DNA from 2 places in the Serratia sp. Nf2 genome. Region 1 is predicted to be linked to the other one. Evidence: predicted binding sites of a transcription regulator. Region 1 holds the regulator's gene; the other holds the start of a gene.
What was found. The regulator LexA, encoded in region 1, represses DNA repair genes until DNA is damaged. The targets are predictions, from matches to a motif close to TNCTGTATGTACATACAGNA.
Positions count from the first base shown of each region.

Region 2: the regulator LexA is predicted to act here: its motif matches at 1,993-2,012, upstream of sulA (SOS-induced cell division inhibitor SulA).

Region 1 is NZ_PYTW01000004.1:375,593-379,268, reverse strand. Features, by position in the region: gene plsB (glycerol-3-phosphate 1-O-acyltransferase PlsB) at 1-607, opposite strand, end outside; gene C9411_RS12035 (diacylglycerol kinase) at 756-1,124, shown strand; gene lexA (transcriptional repressor LexA) at 1,227-1,835, shown strand; gene dinF (MATE family efflux transporter DinF) at 1,937-3,274, shown strand; gene C9411_RS12020 (CsbD family protein) at 3,590-3,676, shown strand, end outside.
Region 2 is NZ_PYTW01000009.1:207,585-211,260, reverse strand. Features, by position in the region: gene yccS (YccS family putative transporter) at 1-1,142, shown strand, start outside; gene C9411_RS19665 (TfoX/Sxy family DNA transformation protein) at 1,147-1,803, opposite strand; gene sulA (SOS-induced cell division inhibitor SulA) at 2,033-2,539, shown strand; gene ompA (porin OmpA) at 2,896-3,676, shown strand, end outside.

The sequences.
Region 1 (3,676 bases):
CCAGGCGCTGACGCGAGAAGTGCATGCGCGCCACGCGCGCCAGTTTCTGCGCGATGGTTTTATCCGTGCCGTGCTCGGTGGCCATGCGGCGCAGCGAAACGGTGTTGGAGAAACGCACGAAGCTGTCGCGGCCGAGCCACAGCACGGCGAAGAATTTCTGCACGCCATTCAACAGACGCAGGTGCGGCGTGCCGTGGCCTTCGCGGCCCGGCGAGCGGCCGAACATCACCGAAACCGGCAGCATCTGAATGTCGAGATCCGGATTGCTGCGATGCAGATCCAGATAGTCGTGGAACAGCTTTACCGACTCTTCTTTCGGGGTGTAATAGCGGAACACGCGCGGGCCGTCGTGAATGAACACGTAGCTCGGCAGCACGGTGCCGTCGATCTCCAGCGAGTTGAGCGGATCGGGCAGATCCTGCGCCAGGCACTGGGTGCGCAGCGTCAGCAAATCCGCCTTGGAATTGTAAGGTAAAACATACAGAATCGGCCGTGAGGGATCCAACCCTAGCTCGGTAACCGGATCTGAAGGGATGACCTTACTTCTTACCAACAATTTAAGTGGTAAATTCAATATTTTATAATAAATTTTACGCCAACCTGACATAACAACGTGAAGCCTCTTGTTAGCAATGCGCCGCAAGCATACCAGAAACCGGGTAGCAGATCTGTGGTGTTCGAAAACCGAGAGCCGTCAGCGCGGACTGTTCTAGACTCTTTTTATTATGACCGACCTCTGAGAAAGGCACGAAAACATGGCAAACCAAGCAACCGGACTGACCCGCATCATCAAGGCCGCCGGCTATTCCTATAAAGGGCTTTCCGCCGCCTGGCAACACGAAGCGGCGTTCCGCCAGGAACTGGTGGTCACCCTTCTGGCTATCATACTGGCTGTCTGGCTGGATGTGGGTGCGATAGCGCGCATTTTATTGATCGGATCGGTAGCGCTGGTGATGATCGTCGAGATCCTGAACAGCGCGATCGAGGCGGTGGTGGATCGGATCGGCAGCGAACATCACGAGCTGTCCGGCCGGGCCAAGGACATGGGATCGGCGGCGGTGTCACTGGCGATCGTGCTGGCGCTGTTCGTTTGGGGCACGGTCTTATGGCAGCATTTTGGCTGACGAAAGGCGCCTACTGACTGATTTTTATTTATTCTTCGGTTCCCAATCCGCGCTTACCTGTATATACTCACAGCAAGACTGTATAAACAAACAGGGGGCGGAATGAAAGCACTAACTACCAGACAGCAAGAGGTCTACGATCTGATTCGCGATCATATTTCGCAAACGGGCATGCCGCCAACGCGTGCCGAGATCGCGATGCGTCTGGGGTTCCGTTCGCCTAACGCCGCCGAAGAACACCTGAAGGCGCTGGCACGCAAAGGCGTGATCGAAATCGTCTCCGGTGCCTCGCGCGGTATCCGCCTGCTGATGGAAGAAGAAGAAGGGCTGCCGCTGATCGGCCGCGTCGCCGCCGGCGAGCCGCTGCTGGCGCAGCAGCACATCGAAGGGCACTACCAGGTTGATCCTTCCCTGTTTAAACCGAGCGCCGATTTCCTGCTGCGGGTGAACGGCATGTCGATGCGCGACATCGGCATTCTGGACGGCGATCTGCTGGCGGTGCATAAAACCCAAGACGTGCGCAACGGCCAGGTCGTGGTGGCGCGCATCGAAGACGAAGTGACGGTCAAGCGCCTGAAAAAACACGGCAACGTGGTCGAGCTGCTGCCGGAGAACAACGAATTCCAACCGATTGTGGTCGATCTGCGTCAGCAGAATTTCACTATCGAAGGGCTGGCGGTCGGCGTGATCCGCAACGGCGACTGGATTTAATCGCTGCCCCCTCAGTGCCGCCTCTTGTATCAATCGCCCCTGTTCTGGGGCGTTTTTGTTTCTGATTTTGCCCTTCGCCACTGCTACGGGAACGTCTCATCATGCGCTTGATTTCCGCCTTCACCAGCGACACCGATAAAGCCCTGTGGCGCCTGGCCCTGCCGATGATTTTTTCCAATATCACCGTACCGCTGCTCGGGTTGGTGGACACTGCGGTGATCGGCCACCTCGACAGCCCGATCTACCTGGGGGGCGTCGCGATCGGCGCGGTGGCGACCAGCTTCCTGTTCATGCTGCTGTTGTTCCTGCGCATGAGCACCACCGGTCTGGCGGCGCAGGCGCTGGGGGCACAGAACCCGCAGGCGCTGGCGCGCGCCTTTATGCAACCGCTGGTGCTGGCGCTGCTGGTCGGGGTGGCGATCGTCCTGCTGCGGTATCCGCTGATCGAACTGGCGCTGCGGATCGTCGGTGGCGATGGCGAGGTGCTGGAACAGGCGCGGCGTTTTCTTGAAATCCGCTGGCTGAGCGCCCCGGCGGCGCTGGCCAATCTGGTGCTGTTGGGTTGGCTGCTCGGCGTGCAGTATGTGCGGGCGCCGGTGATCCTGCTGATCGTCGGCAACCTGCTGAACATCGTGTTGGATATCTGGCTGGTGATGGGCCTGGGCTGGAACGTGCGGGGGGCAGCGGCGGCAACCGCCATCGCCGAATACGCCACGCTGCTGCTCGGCCTGTGGCTGGCGTGGCGGGTGATGCGCCTGCGCGGTATCACCCTGCCGATGCTGCGTCAGGCCTGGCGTGGCGACCTGCGTCGTCTGCTGGCGCTCAACCGCGACATCATGCTGCGTTCACTGTTGCTGCAACTGTGCTTTGCGTCGCTGACCATCTTCGGCGCTCGCCTGGGAAGCGAGGTGGTGGCGGTCAACGCGATATTGATGAATCTGCTGACGTTCACCGCCTATGCGCTCGACGGCTTCGCTTATGCGGTGGAAGCCCATTCGGGCCACGCCTACGGCGCCCGGGACGACAGCCAGCTGCGCAAGGTGTGGCATGCGGCCTGCAGGCAGGCGGGGCTGGTCGCGTTGGCCTTTGGCCTGGCGTATGCCGTTACCGGCCAGCAGATCGTGGCGGCGTTGACCTCCTTGCCGGAGCTGCGTGCGTTGGCCGCCCACTATTTGCCGTGGCAGGTCATTCTGCCGCTGGTCGGGGTATGGTGCTATTTGCTGGACGGCATGTTTATCGGCGCCACGCGCGGCGCCGAGATGCGCAACAGCATGGCGGTGGCCGCGGTGGGATACGGCCTGGCGCTGTTCAGCGTACCGCTGTTTGGCAACCACGGGCTTTGGCTGGCGCTGGCGGTGTTTCTGGCGCTGCGCGGCCTGGCGTTGGGCTGGATTTGGCATCGTCATCAGGTGCGCGGCAGCTGGTTTACCGCTCGCTAGAACGGACGCTGTGCTGGGTTATTTATTAATTTTATTTATGTTTTTGTTCACTTTTGCTTACATGTTTTCAACCCTGGCATTTTTGCGTTAGCTTGTTGTTTATTAGCGTTTTTTGTTTTTATTTTGTTTCTTAATGGTTTTTTATTCTGATATTTGGCTTTTTTATTTCCATATTTAACTAGAATGAATCATGTGGCTGGCGAATGAATGGGAGCGATATTCCTTAAGGTGAAGGGAGTATCGGCCAGAAAAATTTCTGGTTAACCCCGACCGGCGACAGGGATCACTGATTCACCACAGGTTAACGGAGAGACTATGAATAAAGATCAAGCCGACGGTAACTGGAAGCAGCTTAAAGGCAAAGTGAAGGAAAAATGGGGCAAGCTGACCGATGACGATCTG
Region 2 (3,676 bases), on a different contig from region 1:
CGCTGGCGCACCTGCTGAAAAACCTGCATGCGATCGATGCACAGCTGGCCAATATCGAGTCAGAGCAGACGCTGGCCAGCGGGCAGGCAGAAGAGAACAGCCTGGCCGACGATCGCTTAACCGGCTGGAGCGATATCCGGCTGCGCATCAGCCGCCATTTGACGCCGCAGTCGGCCCTGTTCCGCCACGCGATCCGCATGTCGGCGGTGCTGTGCGTGGGTTACGCCTTCATCCAGTTCACCGGCATGCAGCACGGTTACTGGATCCTGTTGACCAGCCTGTTCGTCTGTCAACCGAACTACAACGCTACCCGTCGGCGCCTGGCGCTGCGCATCATTGGCACCCTGGCCGGTATCCTGATCGGCCTGCCAATCCTCTATTTCGTGCCTTCACTGGAAGGGCAACTGGTGTTGATCGTCATCACCGGTGTCCTGTTCTTCGCTTTTCGCACCGTACAGTATGCCCATGCAACGATGTTCATCACGCTGCTTGTGTTGCTGTGCTTTAACCTGTTGGGTGAGGGATTCGAAGTGGCTGCACCGCGCGTTTACGATACCTTGTTGGGTTGCGCCATCGCCTGGGCGGCGGTCAGCTTTATCTGGCCAGACTGGAAGTTCCGCCAACTGCCGGCGGTGGTGGATAAAACGCTGAATGCCAACTGCCGTTATCTGGACGCCATTCTGGTGCAATACCACCAGGGTAAGGATAACGGCCTCGCCTACCGCATTGCGCGGCGAGATGCCCACAACAGCGATGCCGAACTGGCTTCGGTCATCTCCAACATGTCCGCCGATCCCAAGGCCGACAAGGAATTGCAGGAAGCCGCCTTCCGCCTGCTCTGCCTAAACCACACTCTCCTGAGTTATATCTCGGCGTTAGGGGCACACCGCGAGCGGCTGAATACCCCTGCCACACTCGATCTGCTCAATGATGCCGTGTGTTACGTGGACGGCGCCTTGCATCAGGAAGAACGGAACAGCCAGCGCATTGCGAAAGCGCTGGAACAGCTGGCGGAGCGCATTCGCAGAGCCGTTCCGGAACCTGAAAGCAAAGAACAGTTGGTCTTGCAGCAGGTGGGATTAATGCTCGAACTGCTGCCGGAGCTCACCGAACTCCACACTCAAATCAATAAGGCAACCTAATTATTCAGGGCCCACTCAATGGGCCCTGAACCACTGGCTCATGCCCATGGCGGCGCATCGCCATCGTATGATCGAACCAGCGCACCAGTTCGTTGCGCAATTCGGTCGGCAATGCCGCCTGATGATAACCGGCTATCGCGCCGCCCAGTGACAGCAGCACGCGCAGACCCAGATTGGTCTGCTGTTGCAGCAGGCGGAGATAGCTGCGTTTAGCGCCATGCAGCCGCAGGTCATAGGCGTTGCGGATCCCCGCTCGCCACAGCAAGCGCTCCATGTTGACATCTATGTTCGGCAACGCCTTCAATCTGCCGTGATCGCCGGCCTTGACCTGCTGCTCTCGGCGCGCTTCCCTGATGGCCTGCCAGGCCAGTCCCACCAACTCGTTGCGTTCCCGCCACAGCGACTCGTCAACCCAGTAATAACGCAAGGTGATGGGCGCTCCGCGCTTGGAATAGACCATATTAACCATCCCTCTGGCGCGAAAGGCCGGTTCCATGCTCGCCGTAGCTCGCAAGTACAATTCACCTTCCGCTACCACTGCAAACATGACCCCCTCGGCCAGCAGCCCATAGCCGCCAAACTGTGACCGCGTGGTGATGGCGCCCAGCGCCGCGAAGCAATTTTTAGCCTGCGCGATCCTCCGCGTCGACATCCTTTTCATAGCATTTCTCCTTTTTAGGTTCCGGTCGTATTATTTCTCTTATCAATGAAAAGAGTAACGTGAACAACTAATTAGGAAAATACGCACTATCTGCCCACATGCCAATCACAAAAAACACCGGTACAAAAAATGATCGCAATTATGCGAGCCGCTACGAAAATTTGGGTTGATCTTATCCGAAATCAGGGATACTGTATAAACATACAGTAACACGACGGGCGGGAACTTTATGCGTACTCAATCACTCTACCAACCTCATTTTAGCCATGGCTCTTTTACCGCAAACAGCGTTGCGAAGAATACGAATGTCGGCAAAGAGAATGGCTTGATCAGTGAACTTGTTTACAACGAGCGCCAGCCCGCAGTGGCTCAACTGCTGTTGCCCCTGCTGCAGCAACTGGGCAAGCAGTCTCGCTGGCTGCTGTGGCTGACACCGCAGCAAAAGTTAAGCAAGCAATGGCTACAGCAGTCCGGCCTGCCGGTGGATAAAATGGTGCAGTTGAGCCAAATCAGCCCGGTGAATACGGTTGAGGCAATGGAAAAAGCGCTGCAAACGGGGAACTATAGCGTGGTTCTCGGCTGGTTACCCGAACTAACGGAGGAGGATCGTCTAAAATTAAGACGTGCGGCAGAATTGGGTAATGCCTACGGGTTTATCATGCGTCCTCAACGTGACATTGACCCGACTCACGGACAGTGTTCCACCCTAAAAATTCACTCTTCTTTGTATCATTAAGTAAATTTAGGATTTTTCCCATCATTTTCGCACTCGATAAGCGGAACCTTTGCGGGGGAAGGCAAAAAGCGAGTCCGGCTGCGGTTTGGCAAGCAAAAACGCCCAATGAACCGCCGATTTTTTAAGCTAAGAATGTTAGCAAATATGTACGATTCCGCGTTTTTTTTTAGAGCCTTATCACATCACACTTGTAACTTTCGCGCCACGTTGTAGACTTTACATCGCCAAGGTTGCTCTATAACGTCAGAAAAACTGGCGAGTAACAAACGAGGGCTTAAACCTTGGCGAAGGAATTTAACCAAGGGCTTAAACAGCTTTAAAGCTCATTGCCTATTTGGATGATAACGAGGCGCAAAATGAAAAAGACAGCTATCGCATTAGCAGTGGCACTGGCAGGTTTCGCTACCGTAGCGCAAGCCGCTCCAAAAGATAACACCTGGTACACCGGTGCTAAACTGGGCTGGTCCCAGTACCACGACACTGGTTTCTACGGTAACGGCTACCGCGTAGACAACGATGCACGTAAAGACCAACTCGGTGCTGGTGCATTCTTGGGCTATCAAGCTAACCAATACCTGGGCTTTGAAATGGGTTACGACTGGTTAGGTCGTATGAAATATACCGGCCGTAACACCGGTTCCTTCAAAGCACAAGGCGTTCAACTGGCCGCTAAACTGAGCTACCCAATCGTTGACGATCTGGACATCTACACCCGTCTGGGTGGTATGGTATGGCGTGCAGACAGTGACGGCGTAGGCTCTAATGGCGGCAACCACGACACCGGCGTTTCTCCGCTGGCTGCTGTTGGTGTTGAATACGCACTGACCAAAAACTGGGCTACCCGCCTGGATTACCAGTTCGTAAGCAACATCGGTGACGCAGGTACCGTTGGCGCACGTCCAGACAACACCATGCTGAGCCTGGGCGTTTCTTACCGCTTCGGTCAGGATGACGTAGTTGCACCAGCACCAGCTCCGGCTCCGGCTCCAGTTGTTGAAACCAAGCGTTTCACTCTGAAGTCTGACGTGCTGTTCAACTTCAACAAGTCTACTCTGAAAGCAGAAGGCCAGCAGGCTCTGGATCAGCTGTACACCCAGCTGAGCTCCATGGATCCTAAAGACGGTTCTGTAGTGGTTC